One region of the Arthrobacter sp. 05L421 genome, then DNA from elsewhere that is predicted to be linked to it. Evidence: predicted binding sites of a transcription regulator. Region 1 holds the regulator's gene; the other holds the start of a gene.
The links. The regulator HrcA, encoded in region 1, represses chaperone genes, less so after heat shock. The targets are predictions, from matches to a motif close to TTNGCACTCGNNNNNNNCGAGTGCNAA.

Region 1 (7,436 bases):
CTTTCAGATCCGGACGGCCGGCCCCATGCCATGCAGACGCTGCTGCAGGGCATCATCGACGCTCTCTGCCGTGAATGGGGAGTGCCACAACGAATCGTCCGCCACAGCCCCCTGGTGAGTGTGGCCGACAACTACGATCGCCTGGGGTTCAGCGCGTCAGACGTGACGCGGGATCAAAAATACTCCCGCTACCTCAGCCCCACGGTCATGCTCCGCAGCCACACGTCGGCTTCCATCCCCTCGCAGCTGCGGGCACTGGACGACAACGCCTCGGTGGACGAGCTTTGGGCCGTCCCCGGTCTGGTCTATCGACGCGACAGCATCGACCGCACCCACGTGGGAACTCCCCACCAGGTCGACCTGTGGCGCGTCAGCTCGCGCGGACAACTCGATGCCGACAACCTGCAGGAGATGATCGGATCCCTGGTGCAGGCGGTGCTTCCGGAGGCACGATGGCGAGCAGTTCCAGCCGTGCATCCCTACACCAGAGAAGGCCTGCAGGTCGATGTCCTCATGGACGGAGAGTGGCTCGAACTAGCAGAATGCGGTCTCATGGCGCCTCATCTCTTCTCCGACGCTGGCCTGGATCCCACGAGGTGGTCCGGGCTTGCTCTTGGGATGGGCTTGGACCGGGCCCTGATGCTCCGCAAGGGCATCCCCGACATCCGGCTGCTGAGGTCCACAGACGAGCGAATCGAGAAGCAGATGTTGGACCTGTCCCGCTGGAAACCGGTCTCTCAAATGCCCTCCATCCGCAGGGACATCTCCATTGTGGTGCCCGCGGACATGGACACTGAAGTGCTCGGCGACCGGGTGCGAACAGCATTGGGCGAAAAGGCGGCGGACCTGGAAAGCGTCGAACTCCTGGCCCTAACCCCGCATGGAGACCTCCCCGCAACAGTGCAGGAACGACTTCGCATCTGCGATGGTCAGGCCAATGCACTGATACGTCTGGCGCTGCGTCCCCTGACCCGGACCATGACAGATCAGGAGGCGAATAAAATCCGAGACGACGTCTACTTGGCCCTGCATGAGGGGCCAGTCCGGGAGCTCATCGCAGGATAGAGCTGTGCCGGCCTTCCGCCCTGGCGTTAGGAACCTATGACTCGCGGGAATTAGGTATCAACTTTGTATCGGCCTCATATCGTTCCCGTTGCAGTTCCCGCGCCGGGGCCGAAACCCGGCTGTCGCGCCGCGCCCGTGTGCCATGCTGGAATCCCGCTGTCCCAGGATCGCCGGGCCGCTCTCCGGCAGGTGGAGGATGCTCGGCCACCGGCGGTCCAGGACGGCTATAAACAGATCATCGCCGCGGAGCGCGGGGCACAAGAAGGGACAGCGGCATCAGGAAGCGTGAAGTTCAGCAGTCAACGGTGGGGCGCGTCCGCCGCGCCGCGCTGGCGCTGGCGCTGCCCGCCGTCCTCCTCCTGTCCGGCTGCGTGGCAACACCGCAAAGCGGCATCACGAACTCCAGCAGCCCGTCGGAGCTCATACCCGTCCCGGCGTCGGGCGTCCCCACCACCAGCGCTCCGCTCGAAACTGCCCAGACGTCGAACAAGGCTCCGGTGTATTGGATCGGCCGGAGCAATGACAACGCGTTTCTCTACCGCGAGTTCCGTGACGTCCCGGATCAGGACAACCCCGTCACCCGCGCCCTTCGAGTGATGATGTCCCAGACGCCGCTGGACCCGGATTTCTTCACGCCTTGGCAGAACCCGAAGAAGCTGGCGACGTCGATTTCCGGCAAGAATGTCATCACGGTGGATGTCTCCGCGGATGCCTTCAACAGCAACGTGGATGCCGCCATGGCCGAGCGGGCCATCCAGCAGCTCGTGTACACGGCGACGGCTGCCGCGGCCAGCGCAGGCCTCATCGATGCCGGACAGCAGGCCCAGGTGGTTGTGCTGGTTGACGGTCACACCGACTACGTGGCCTTCAATCACGTCCGGCTGGGCGAGCCGACCTCCCGCAGCGCCGGGATGGTGGCACCTGTGTGGATCATCGATCCGCAGGAAGGCACGTCAGTGGCCGACGGTTCGGTCAAGATCAGCGGCCGGAGCACCGTCCAGGGCGGGAAGCTCCGCTGGGCGATCCTCAAGGTAGACGGCGACGGCGACAACGCCAAGACGGCCTACCTCAACGGCAACGCCACGGCCTCGGCCGACTCCACCCAGTCCGGGTTGTTCACCTTGTCCGTGAACCTTGCCCCGGGCAACTACGAAGTCCGTGTGTCCCAGGTGGACGCGTCCGACAGCGCCAAGGAAGTGTTCCAAGACACCCGCGGCTTCACGGTTAAATAGTCCGGTAAGTAGTCTGACGCATCGTCTAAATAGACTGACGCATCGTCCTGCGAGGCCAATAATTTGGCGCATCGAATGGTCTGAGGCTTCACATAGCCTTCACGTCAGGAAGCCGCCACGCCGGCGGCCGGTCACCACCGGCCGAGGACGTCGCTGGCCAGCACGGTGGCGGCCGGCCCGGCGGTGGACGAGCGCAGCACATGGTGACCCAACAATGCCGTGACCGCCCCTGCGTCGCACAACCTGGTCACCTCCCGCGGGCTGATGCCGCCTTCAGGGCCCACGATCAGCAGGACTTCACGGGACCCGGCGTCGCCGGGCGGTGCGGTTTCCAGCCATGATTCCAGGACGTGCCGCAGCGGGCGGACGGCATCTTCGTGCAGGATGACCGCGAGGTCCGCGGCCGCCACAGCCGCCTGCAGCCCGGCGCCGTCGACTGCCGCCCGGACCTCCGGGATCCAGGCGCGGCGCGCCTGCTTGGCAGCTGCCGTCACCACTGACTGCCATTTGGCGTGCGCCTTCGCGGCCCGTTCAGCCTTCCACCGCACAATAGACCGCTCCGCCTGCCAGGGAATGACGGCGTCGATGCCCAGTTCGGTGGCCGTTTCGGCCGCGAGTTCGTCGCGGTCGCCCTTGGCGAGGGCTTGGACCAGGACCAGTCTGGTCCCGGGCCGCGGCTCATCGGCAAGGCCGAGGCACTCGACGGTCAGCTCACCGGGCAGCGCGGCCATCACCTTGCCGGTCAGCCGTTTGCCCGCGCCGTCGGCGATGTCCACGGCCTCGCCGACGGCGATCCGCTTGACGGTGACGGCGTGGCGGGCCTCGGGGCCCTCCAGGACGAAGGCGGAGCCGGGGACCTGCTGATCCAGCGTGCCGGGGGCGGTGAAGAAGACCGGGTTACTCACCGCTACAGGTTACCGAGCCGGTCCCGGAGTTTGGCGAAGACGCCGCCGCTGGCCGCGAGCTTTCCGGCCGTGAAGTGTTCGCCGCGCAGCTTGGCAAGCTGGCGGAGCAAGTCTTCCTGGGCGGCGTCGAGCTTGCCGGGCGTTTCGACCTGAAGGTGCACTTTCAGGTCACCGCGCCCGTGGCCGCGGAGGTGGGTGACACCAAGGCCGCGCAGGGTGATGATCTCGCCCGACTGGGTGCCGGCCCGGACGTCAATCTCCTGCTGCCCGTCGAAGGTATCGAGGCTAATTTCGGTGCCGAGTGCGGCGGCCGTCATGGGGATGTTGAGGCTCGCGTGCAGGTCGTCGCCGTCGCGGACGTACGTGGCGTCATTGTTGACCCGGATCTCCACATACAGGTCCCCGGCCGGACCGCCGGCGGGGCCCGCCTCGCCCTGGCCGGACAACTGGATGCGGGTGCCCGTACCAACGCCCGCCGGTACCTTGACGGTCAGCGAGCGGCGGCTGCGGATCCGGCCCTGGCCGTTGCATTCGTTGCAGGGGTCCTTGATGACGGTACCGAAGCCCTCACAGGATCCACAGGGGGCCGAGGTCATGACCTGGCCCAGGATGGAGCGCACAGCGCGCTGGACCTGGCCGCTGCCGCCACAGATGTCGCAGCGCACCGGGTGGGTGCCCTCGCGGCAGCAGGAGCCATCGCACGTCGGGCAGACGACAGCCGTGTCGACCTCGAGTTTCTTGTTGACGCCGAAAACCGCCTCGCGGAGGTCGATACGCACGCTGATCAGCGCGTCCTGGCCGCGGCGGACCCGGGAGGCCGGGCCGCCCTGGCCACCGCCCGCCCCGAAGAAGGTCTCGAAGATGTCTTGGAAGGCGAAGCCCTGGCCCGAGTAGCTGCCGCCGCCGAAGCCGTTGTCGGTGCCGTTCTCGTTGCCGGTGGTGTCATACACCCGGCGCTTCTGCGGATCGGAGAGGACTTCATAGGCGTGGGTGACGGCCTTGAACCGGTCCGAGGCGTCTTCTCCCGGGTTCACGTCCGGGTGCAGGGTCCGGGCCAGTTTCCGGTACGCCTTCTTGATCTCCTCCCCCGTTGCGTCGCGGGAGACTCCAAGAACGTCATAGTGGCTGGTCAAAGTTTGTATCTCTTCCTTTTTGTACTGCCGGTGGGGCAAGAAGTCGCGTTGGTCCCGGGCCCGTCAGGGCCCCAGGATCCTCGAAAGGTAACGGGCCACCGCGCGGACGGCGGCCATGGTGGTGGGATAGTCCATCCGGGTGGGTCCGAGGACGCCGACCTTGGCCGTGGCGTCCGGCCCGTAGGCGGTGGCCACCACCGAGGCCTCGGCGAGACCGTCGTAGGGGTTTTCCCGGCCAATGCTGACGGTCACACCGCGCGGGTCTTCGGCCATTTCGCTGAGCAGGCGGAGCATGACCACCTGTTCCTCGAGCGCCTCCAGCACGGGGCCGATGCTGAGCGGGAAGTCCACATTGGATCGTGCCAGATTGGCCGTGCCGGCCATGACCATGCGCTCCTCGCGGCTGGTGGTGGCCAGGGCCTCCAGGCCGCGGGCCAGCGCCTGCGCCGGACCACGGCGCGCGGGCGGGCCACTGGCGACGACGGCGGGCAGCAGCTGGGGCAGCAGGCTCAGCGGGGTCCCGGAGAGGCTCGCCAGGAAGCGGGTGCGCAGCTCCGCCAGGGCGTCGTCGGGAATGTCCTGCCCGACATCGATGACGCGCTGCTCCACTTTGCCGGTGTCCGCGATGAGGACAATCAGCACCTTCCGGGGAGCCAGCAGCACAAACTCGATGTGCCGCACCCGGGCCCGGCTGAGCAGCGGATACTGCACGACGGCGACCTGGTTGGTCAGGTGGGAGAGGAGCCTCACGGTCCGGTCGAGGATGTCGTCGAGGTCCTCGGATCCTTCCAGCAACGCCTGGATTGCCCGGCGCTCGGCCTGGGACAACTGCTTCACCGCTGAGATCTGGTCGACGAAGAGCCGGTAGCCCTTGTCGGTGGGGATCCGGCCGGCGCTGGTGTGCGGCGCCGTGATCAGGCCCTCGTCCTCCAGCGCCGCCATGTCATTTCGGATCGTGGCGCTGGACACACCAAGATGATGCCGCTCAACCAGCGCTTTGGAACCAACGGGCTCACGCGAATGGACGTAGTCCTCCACGATGGCGCGCAGCACTTCGAGTTTGCGCGGTTCGCTCACGCTCCACCTCCAATCGACGGTCCCGCAGCCGGTGCCGCCCGCGTTGTCCGGTTCGCGTCCAGAAGTAGTACCCAGAGGTAATACAGAGACGGCCGTCTCCGGACAAGGGTTAGCACTCGACATGCCTAAGTGCTAACCAGTCTAATATGAGTCGCCGCGTTGTTAGCATTGGATTCGCTCCAGGCGTGGCCCGCGGGGTTGCGATTCCCGTCACGCCGGTGCCGGGACCGTGGCAGCCGCTGCCGTTGCCGCGCCGTCGCGGTCCGGTTCCGGACCCGGAGAGTTCCACCAACCGCCGTACATTCCGAGTGCAAAGTAAGCGTGTAGAGATGTCGTACCAGAACTGGGGACCCCAGGACCTGTCCGCCCCCGCCAAGACCCAGTTGCCGGAAGTCCCGGTGGAACGCGGGATGGTCCTCGAGGAGGTCCAGTCCGGCTGGGTGGGAGCCGTGACCCGCGTGGAGAAGTCCGGCGGCATGCATGTGGTGGCGCTCGAGGACCGGCGGGGCAAGTCCCGGTCCTTCCGCCTCGGCTTTGGCTTCCTGCTGGAGGGCCAGCCGATCCAACTGATGCCGCCGGCCCCGAAGAAGGCGGCCCCGGCCTCCGGTGCCGGCCGCACGGCGTCGGGCTCGGTCCGGGTGGCGGGGCACCGCGCACAGGTGGCCAAGGCCAGCCGCATCTGGGTGGAAGGAAAGCACGACGCCGAGCTGGTGGAAAAGGTATGGGGCGATGACCTCCGCGTGGAGGGCATCGTCGTCGAACCCCTGCACGGCATTGACGACCTCGCGGGCGCCGTGGCGGAGTTCGGTCCGGGCCCCGGCCGCCGCCTCGGCGTTCTCGTTGACCACCTGGTGCCAAACTCCAAGGAGTCACGGATCGCTGACGCCGTCATGGCCTCACCGGGCGCCGCCGGCAACGTCCTGATTGTGGGCCACCCTTATGTGGATGTATGGCAAGCCATCCGGCCTGCGGTCCTGGGTATTGAGAAGTGGCCCGTGATCCCCCGCGGAGTCGACTGGAAGACAGGCATCCTGATGGCTTTCGGGTGGCCCCACTCCACGAAGGAGGACGTCGGCGTCGGCTGGCAGAAACTATTGGGGGCGGTCCGCAGCTACGCGGACCTCGAGCCGTCCCTGCTGGGCCGCGTGGAAGAGGTCATTGACTTCCTCACCGTGCCCTAGTTTGCCGCGGCGGACGCTCCCTGATCTCCATTTCCGCGCCCAAGCAAGTATTCTTGGAACGGTGACCGCGCTCCCAGCACGGTTCCGGCTATTCCAGGCACAACCTGGCAGCAACGCATCACCGCAATCCGAAGGGCTTCACCGTGGCAGATAACGCACGCGAACAGACGGGCAACCAGGCCGGCCATGGTCAGCCCCCGTACCATGGCGTTCCGGCAAATGCGCTTCCGCTGACGGCCAGCGAGGACCGGCAGTGGGCCACGCTGGCGCACTTCGGCGGCATCCTGGGCTGCGTGCCGTCGCTGCTGATCTATCTGATTTTCAAGGACCGCGGCCCGTTCACTGCGCAGGAATCCAAGGAAGCCCTCAATTTCACGCTGCCGCCGACCCTCGCCGCGGTGCTCGCCAATCTGCTCGTCTTCATTCCCGTGGTGGGCAATCTCTTCGCCGTGCTCGCCACAGTGATCTGGATCGCCGTGACGTGCTTCTCGGTGGCGGCAGGCATCCACGTCAACCGCGGCCAGCCGCACCGCTACGAATTCAACCTGCGCTGGATCAAATAGCCCAGCCCGGACGCAAGCAAGAGAGCCGGCCGCTGCCCGTCAGGGCAAGCGGCCGGCTCTATTCGTGTGCGGGTTTCATGTGCGGGTGCTGCGTGCGGCGGCCCCGGAGGGTCCTAGTCGGCCCGCTCAGTCCGGCAGGAGCCTGCGGACCACTGCGTCGGCCAACAACCGGCCCTTGAGCGTGAGGATGAGCCGGCCCTTGAAAGCGGCCGCGGGATCCACTAGGCCGTCGGCAATCAGGCCCGCGACGGCGTGCCGGCCGGTGTCCCCCAGGCCGCCC
Region 2 (7,436 bases), on a different contig from region 1:
CGATCGATGACGCAGCCGGCGAAGCGTATGACAAGGTGGCGCGGCTCCTGGGCCTGGGCTACCCGGGCGGTCCGGCCATCGACAGGCTCGCCCGCACCGGCAACGCCAAGGCCATCCGGTTCCCGCGCGGCCTCACCCAGCCTAAGTACATGGGCACCGCCGAGGAACCCGGGCCGCACCGCTACGACTGGTCCTTCAGCGGGCTCAAGACCGCCGTCGCCCGCTGCGTGGAGCAGTTCGAGGCCCGCGGCGAGGAGGTCCCCGTGGCGGACATCGCCGCTGCCTTCCAGGAAGCCGTGGTGGACGTCATAACCGCCAAGGCCGTGCTCGCCTGCCGCGAGAACGGGATCACGGAGGTCCTCCTGGGTGGGGGCGTCGCGGCCAACTCGCGGCTGCGCCAGCTCACCGAACAGCGCTGCAGTGCCGCCGGGATCCGGCTGACAGTGCCGCCGTTGCCGCTGTGCACGGACAACGGCGCCATGGTGGCGGCACTCGGGGCGCAACTGGTGATGGCCGGAGTGGAACCGAGCGGGATCGGCTTTGCCCCGGACTCCTCGATGCCGGTCACGACAGTCTCCGCCTGAGCGGCCGGCGGGCCGAGGGGTCGGCGCGCCGAGCGGCCGGCCGGCTGGAACTCCGCCCGCCCCCGTGCGGGCCTTGGCGCGCCGGAGTTAGGCTTCCGGCCCCTGGCGCATCTGCTTGACCAGATCCAGGACGACGGCGCGCAGGTCACCGCCGTGCTCGGCGGCAACCCGGCGCTGGCGCTGGTAGCCGGCGCCGCGCTCGATGATCTTCTCGACGTCGGCCAGTTCGGCGCTGCAGCCCAGCTTCGCCGCCACCGGTTCAAGCCGCTTGAGCGTCTCGCGCAGGTGCTCCGTCACGAGCTGCTCGTTGCCCTCGGCGTCGAGGATGATGATTGCGTCCAGACCGTACCGGGCCGCGCGCCACTTGTTCTCCTGGACATGCCAGGGCGGCATCGTGGGAATGGTGCCGCCGTTTTCCAGCGTGGTGGAAAATTCGTCCACCAGGCACTGCGTCAATGCAGCGATCGCGCCGACGTCCTCGAGGGTCGCCAGTCCGTCGCAAATGCGCATCTCGATGGTGCCCAGGGCCGGAACGGGACGGATGTCCCAGCGGATCTCGGAGAGCGTGTCAATGACACCCGTGGTGAACATGTCCTGCACGTAGGCCTCGTAGTCGTCCCAGCTGGCGAACTGGAACGGCAGCCCGGCGGTGGGCAGCTGCTGGAACATGAGGGCGCGGTGCGAGGCGTAGCCGGTGTCCTCGCCGCCCCAAAACGGGCTGGACGCGGAGAGCGCCTGGAAGTGCGGGAAGTAATTGACCAGGCCGTCCAGAACCGGGAGCACCTTGTCCCGGCTGTCCAGGCCGACGTGCACGTGGACGCCGTAGATCACCATCTGCCGGCCCCACCACTGGGTCCGGTCGATGAGCTTGGCGTAGCGTTCCTTGTCCGTGACGGGCTGCAGCTGGGGCGGGCTGAAGGGATGGCTCCCGGCGCAGAAGATTTCCACGCCCATGGGATCGGTAACCTCCCGGACGGCCGCGAGCGAGCTGTTCAGGTCCGCTTTGGCTTCCGCGACGGTGGTGCAGATACCCGTGACGAGCTCCACGGTGTTCAGCAGCAGCTCCTGCTTGATGTGCGGGTGCTCGTCGTCCTCATTGAGTTCGGGATGCCGGGCAGCGACGCCGCGGAGCACCTGGTTCGCTACGGAGGCAAGCTCACCGGTCTCGGCGTCGACGAGCGCCAGCTCCCATTCCACGCCAAGAGTCGACTGCCTGGATGAAGCGAACTCGATCTTCATGTGGTCCCTTCACTGTTTTGCTGTCGCTGGGCGCGGTCCAGGCGGGAAATGCGCTGGCAACCCTCGGACGTGCCCTAGGCGTGTCACCGGCGGTGGCACGCGACATTTCCCCACACCAGAGCGCCGGCCCGGCGGCGGGCAGGGCTACGGGTGGTCCAAGTCTAGTGCAGGGGCGCCCTCCCGGACGGCGTCAAAGACACCGCTGGCGCGTGAGTGTCTTCACAAAGCGGCTGGTCAGCGACGTTCATGTTACGGCTTGGGGTGCGCCGGCCGGGGTGGCCGGACCCATCCTGGCGTTTAATGGAGCTGTGCCCATACTGAACAAAGACATGACGCTGTGTATCTCGCTCTCGGCCCGGCCCAGCAACAACGGGACGCGCTTCCACAACCACCTGTACGAGCAGCTTGGCCTGAACTGGATCTACAAGGCCTTCGCCCCCACCGACCTCGCCCAGGCGATCGCCGGAGTGCGCGGCCTCGGCATCCGCGGCTGCGCGGTGTCCATGCCCTACAAGGAGGACGTGATCGCCCTCGTTGACGTCATGGACCCCTCGGCGAAGGCCATCGATTCGGTCAACACCATCGTCAACGACGGCGGCCGGCTCACGGCCTACAACACCGACTACACCGCAATCGAGCAGCTCCTGCACAGCAACGCCGTCCCCACGGACTACTCGGTGCTGGTCCTGGGCTCCGGCGGCATGGCCAAGGCCACCGTCGCGGCGCTGCGGGATGCCGGCTTCAAGGACGTGACCGTCGTGGCCCGCAACGAAGTCTCCGGCCGCGCCCTGGCCGACCAGTACGGCTTCGCCTGGAGCGCGGAGCTGGGCTCGGCGCTGTCCGGCACCGGCGCGGCTGACATGCTCATCAACGTCACGCCCATTGGTATGGCAGGCGGACCGGACGCCGAGGCGCTGTCCTTCCCGCAGGAGGCCATCGACGCCGCAAAGGTGGTGTTCGACGTCGTCGCCCTCCCGGCCGAGACGCCGCTCATCAAGGCCGCCCGCACGGCCGGCAAGACCGTGATCACCGGAGCCGAGGTGGCCACAATCCAGGCGCTGGAGCAGTTTGTGCTCTACACCGGGATCCGGCCCACGGACGAGCAGATCAGGTCAGCTGAGGAGTTCATGCGGGCCCAGTAGCCCGCTAGTCCTGGATTCCGGCCGCTTCGCCGCTTCTTCCGGGATCCTGCCGCGAAGGGATTAGACGGGCTCCACCGAGATGGCGACCCGGTCCTCGCCGATCCTGGTAAGGACCAGGGTGGCTGATTTTTTGCTCTTAGCCTTTGAACCGGCCGGCTTTCCGCCGGGCAGGAGTTGCTTGCGCAGCTCTTCCGGCGTAACGGCCGTGCCGCGCTTCTTGATGTCCAGGACGCCGATCCCTTCGTCCTTGACCCAGGATTTGAGCGCCTTGACGTTGAACGGCATTACCTCCAGGACCTTGTAGCCCCTGGCGAACGGGGTGTCCTGCAGGTCCGGGGCGCAGATGTAGGCGATGTGCTCGTCCACGAGGTGCCCGCCCAGCTGGAGGGCGACGTCGGCCACCAAGCCGGCTCGGATCACTGCTCCGTCGGGCTCATACAGATAGCCCTCCACGGGACCCACGGGCGCCACCGGGCCGCCGTCGAAGTTTTCCCCGCTGGTGAGTTCGGCCGCACCCTGCGGGCCGAGCACCAGGGCGGCGCGCCGCACCCCGGGGCGCCGCACTGCGTTGAACCACAGGGCCACCTCGGTCACGTCCCCGCCCACGGAGACCCACTGCGCCTCACAATCGGCCGGCACGGAATCGTGCGGCATGCCGGGCCCCATCTTGACGCCGACGGCGCGGCCGGAGCCGGCAAGCGTCTCGACGAACGACAGCGGCGGGGAGAAATCCTCCGGATCCCAGATCCGTTTGGTTCCCGAAGTGGATGTGGTGCGCCGGGCCGGGTCCAGCCAAACGCCGTCGACCCCCTCCAGCGACACCGAAGTGGCATCCGCGTGGACCACGGTGGCGTTGCGGAACGGGATCAGGTTCATCGTGGCGCAGGCGGCCGTGGCCTCGTCCATCTCCACGGCGGTAACCACGAGGTCCAGGGAGGCCAGGGCCATCGCGTCCGCCCCGAGTCCGCAGCCGAGGTCGGCGACGTGGCCGATCCCGGCCTCCGCGAACCGCTGCGCGTGCCGCGCCGCGACTGTCAGCCGGGTGGCCTGCTCCAGGCCGGCCTTGGTGAAGATCATCTGCCGGGCGAACTCGCCGAATTTGGCCTCGGCCTTGGTCCGCAGCCGGGACTGGGTGAGCACGGCCGAGACCATTTCGGGGGAGTGGCCGGCCTTGCGCAGCGCCGCGGTCAGGCGGAAGGCCTCGTCCTCGCGGTACGGGCCCAGCGACGCCAGCAGCTCCCAGCCCTCGGGCGTGAGGATCGGGGCAATATGTTCCTGCGGTGCGTCAGTCATGCCATCCAGCGTAGTTGAGCTCCGCGGGCACGCTGTGACCGGACCACGGGGGCTAGGCTTGACGGATGGAAGACAGCGGCGCAGGCGACAGCATCTCAGAGGACACAACCGGGCAGGACACAGCCGGGAACGACGACGCCGGGAATGACGACGCCGGGCAGGGGCGCCGCAGCCCGCAGGGGCTGGCCCGCTACGCCCGGCCGGCACTGATCGCCGGCGCTGTGATCGCCGTCGTGTGCATTGCCCTCTTGGTGATCATCTTCTTCCTCGATTCCTTCAACGCCACCGTATATTCCGTCGGCGGCAAGAACGTCCAGGACGCCACGGACGAGGCCCGGGCCATCCGGGACACCTATGCCGCCGCCCGGCTCGGCGGCATCATCGCCCTCGTCACAGGCGTCCTGCTGGCCGCCGCCGGGGCCGTGCTGATGTACCGGCACCGGAACGACGAGGGCCGGAACACGGACGAAGACGACGGCCAGGACGTGGACTTCGAAGACCTCGCAGGCCAGTAGGCGCGGGCTAGCGACGGCCACGCGGTCACGGCACAAGCCGCCACTCGGCCACGGGCCAACCGGCCAACCGGCCACGCGGTCACGGGACAACCGGCCACGCGGTCACGGGCCATGCCCTTCCCTCGGCATCCGGAGTGGACATGTCCTCCCGGGCAGCCGGCAACCGTGGGGCATGTCCATCGCTCAGCGCGAGAAGAGCGCATGATGCCCAGGTGTCCTCTCGCCGCAGCAAAGATTGGGCATGTCCTCCTGGGCAGCCCGCATCCGCTTAGCACGTCCATCGCTCAGCACCAGGAGTGAGCATGTCCTCCTGGGCAGCCCGCATCCGCTTAGCACGTCCATCGCTCAGCACCAGGAGTGAGCATGTCCTCCCGGGTAGCCCGCATCCGCTTAGCACGTCCATCGCTCAGCACCAGGAGTGAGCATGTCCTCCCGGGTAGCCCGCAACCGCTGAACATGTCCATCCCTCAGCGCGGACAGCGAGCATGGGTGCCCAAGTGTCCTCTCGCCGCAGTAAAGAATGGGCATGTCCCACCGGGTAGATGTTCACCCGGAACGAATTTCTGGCACTCGCCTTGACCGAGTGCTAACTATCTACATAGAGTCGTCATTAGCACTCTCCCTAGGAGGGTGCTAACACATGAAGCGCGTTCCGCCAGGCACGCTGCCGGCACCGCGACGACGGTCTGCGCGCCTTGGCATCAGCGCTTCATAGTCCACAAATTTGCTGACGAAAAGGAGAGGTCCGAGTGTCGGTCTCTATTAAGCCTCTTGAGGATCGTATTGTTGTCCGCCCGCTCGAAGCCGAGCAGACCACGGCTTCCGGCCTGGTTATCCCGGACTCCGCGCAGGAGAAGCCCCAGGAAGGCGAAGTTGTTGCAGTAGGCCCCGGCCGCTTCGATGACAACGGCAACCGCGTTCCCATCGATGTTGCCGTTGGCGACGTCGTCATCTACTCCAAGTACGGTGGAACCGAAGTCAAGACCGGCGGCACCGAGTACCTCGTGCTCTCCGCCCGCGACGTTCTGGCGATCGTCGTAAAGTAACTCTCTTGGACCCCGTGCAGCCGATCCTTTCGCATTGAATGGATCAGTTGCGCGGGGTTCTGTCTTGAAAGGACAAAACCATGGCAAAGCAGCTTGCGTTTAACGACGCTGCCCGCCGGTCGCTTGAAGCCGGCATCGATAAGCTCGCCAACACCGTCAAGGTCACGCTGGGCCCGCGCGGCCGCAACGTCGTACTGGACAAGAAGTGGGGCGCCCCCACGATCACCAACGACGGCGTGACCATCGCCCGCGAAGTCGAGCTGGACGACCCCTACGAGAACCTTGGCGCGCAGCTTGCCAAGGAGGTCGCCACCAAGACCAACGATGTTGCCGGCGACGGCACCACCACCGCCACCGTCCTGGCCCAGGCCCTGGTCAAGGAAGGCCTGCGCAACGTAGCGGCAGGCGCCGCACCGGGCGAGATCAAGCGCGGCATCGAGGTTTCGGTCGAGGCCGTCGCCGCCCGCCTGCTGGAGAACGCGCGCCCGGTTGAAGGCACGCAGGTTGCCAACGTTGCCGCAATCTCCGCCCAGAGCGACGAGGTCGGCGAGCTCCTGGCCGAGGCGTTCGGCAAGGTCGGCAAGGATGGTGTGATCACCATCGAGGAATCCTCCACCACGCAGACCGAGCTGGTCCTCACCGAGGGCATGCAGTTCGACAAGGGCTACCTGTCCCCGTACTTCGTCACCGACGCGGAACGCCAGGAAGCCGTCCTCGAGGACGCCCTGATCCTGATCAACCAGGGCAAGATCTCCTCGGTGCAGGATTTCCTGCCGCTGCTGGAAAAGGCGCTGCAGAGCTCCAAGCCGCTCTTCATCATCGCCGAAGACGTCGAGGGCGAGGCCCTCTCCACGCTCATCGTCAACCGCATCCGCGGCACGCTGAACGTCGTCGCCGTCAAGGCCCCGGGCTTCGGTGACCGCCGCAAGGCCATGCTCCAGGACATCGCGACCCTCACGGGTGCGCAGGTTGTCTCCGCGGAGCTGGGCCTGAGCCTGGACACCGTTGGCCTCGAGGTGCTTGGCACCGCACGCCGCATCACGGTCACCAAGGACAACACCACGATCGTCGACGGCGCCGGTTCGGCCGAAGACGTCGCTGCCCGCGTTGCCCAGCTGCGCGCCGAGCTGACCCGGACCGATTCGGACTGGGACAAGGAAAAGCTGCAGGAACGCCTGGCCAAGCTGGCCGGCGGCATCGGCGTGATCAAGGTTGGCGCTGCCACCGAGGTTGAGCTGAAGGAAAAGAAGCACCGCATCGAGGACGCTGTGTCCTCGACCCGCGCTGCCCTCGAAGAAGGCATCGTGGCAGGCGGCGGTTCCGCCCTCATCCACGCGTTGAAGGCGCTCGACGAGGACGCAGCCGTCCAGGCCCTCGAAGGTGACGCGGCTGCGGCCGTCGGCATCGTCCGCCGCGCCCTGACCCAGCCGCTGCGCTGGATCGCGCAGAACGCCGGCTTCGACGGCTATGTCGTGGTCGCCAAGGTGGCCGAATCCGCGGTGAACCAGGGCTTCAACGCCAAGTCCGGCGAATACGAAGACCTGATCGCCGCCGGTGTGATCGACCCCGTCAAGGTGACGCGTGCGGCCCTGCGCAACGCGGCATCCATCGCGGCGC

Region 2: the regulator HrcA is predicted to act here: its motif matches at 5,337-5,363, upstream of groES (co-chaperone GroES).

The regions. Positions count from the first base shown of each region.
Region 1 is NZ_JBFTOC010000002.1:63,770-71,205, reverse strand. It holds gene srmL (PheS-related mystery ligase SrmL) at 1-1,065, shown strand, start outside; gene AC1DKQ_RS03225 (GerMN domain-containing protein) at 1,371-2,297, shown strand; gene AC1DKQ_RS03220 (16S rRNA (uracil(1498)-N(3))-methyltransferase) at 2,429-3,202, opposite strand; gene dnaJ (molecular chaperone DnaJ) at 3,205-4,335, opposite strand; gene hrcA (heat-inducible transcriptional repressor HrcA) at 4,399-5,412, opposite strand; gene AC1DKQ_RS03205 (DUF3097 domain-containing protein) at 5,742-6,593, shown strand; gene AC1DKQ_RS03200 (DUF4870 domain-containing protein) at 6,737-7,156, shown strand; gene hemW (radical SAM family heme chaperone HemW) at 7,283-7,436, opposite strand, start outside.
Region 2 is NZ_JBFTOC010000001.1:294,029-301,464, reverse strand. It holds gene tsaD (tRNA (adenosine(37)-N6)-threonylcarbamoyltransferase complex transferase subunit TsaD) at 1-584, shown strand, start outside; gene AC1DKQ_RS01310 (glutamate--cysteine ligase) at 672-1,823, opposite strand; gene AC1DKQ_RS01305 (shikimate 5-dehydrogenase) at 2,132-2,965, shown strand; gene AC1DKQ_RS01300 (class I SAM-dependent methyltransferase) at 3,026-4,258, opposite strand; gene AC1DKQ_RS01295 (hypothetical protein) at 4,324-4,773, shown strand; gene groES (co-chaperone GroES) at 5,523-5,819, shown strand; gene groL (chaperonin GroEL) at 5,900-7,436, shown strand, end outside.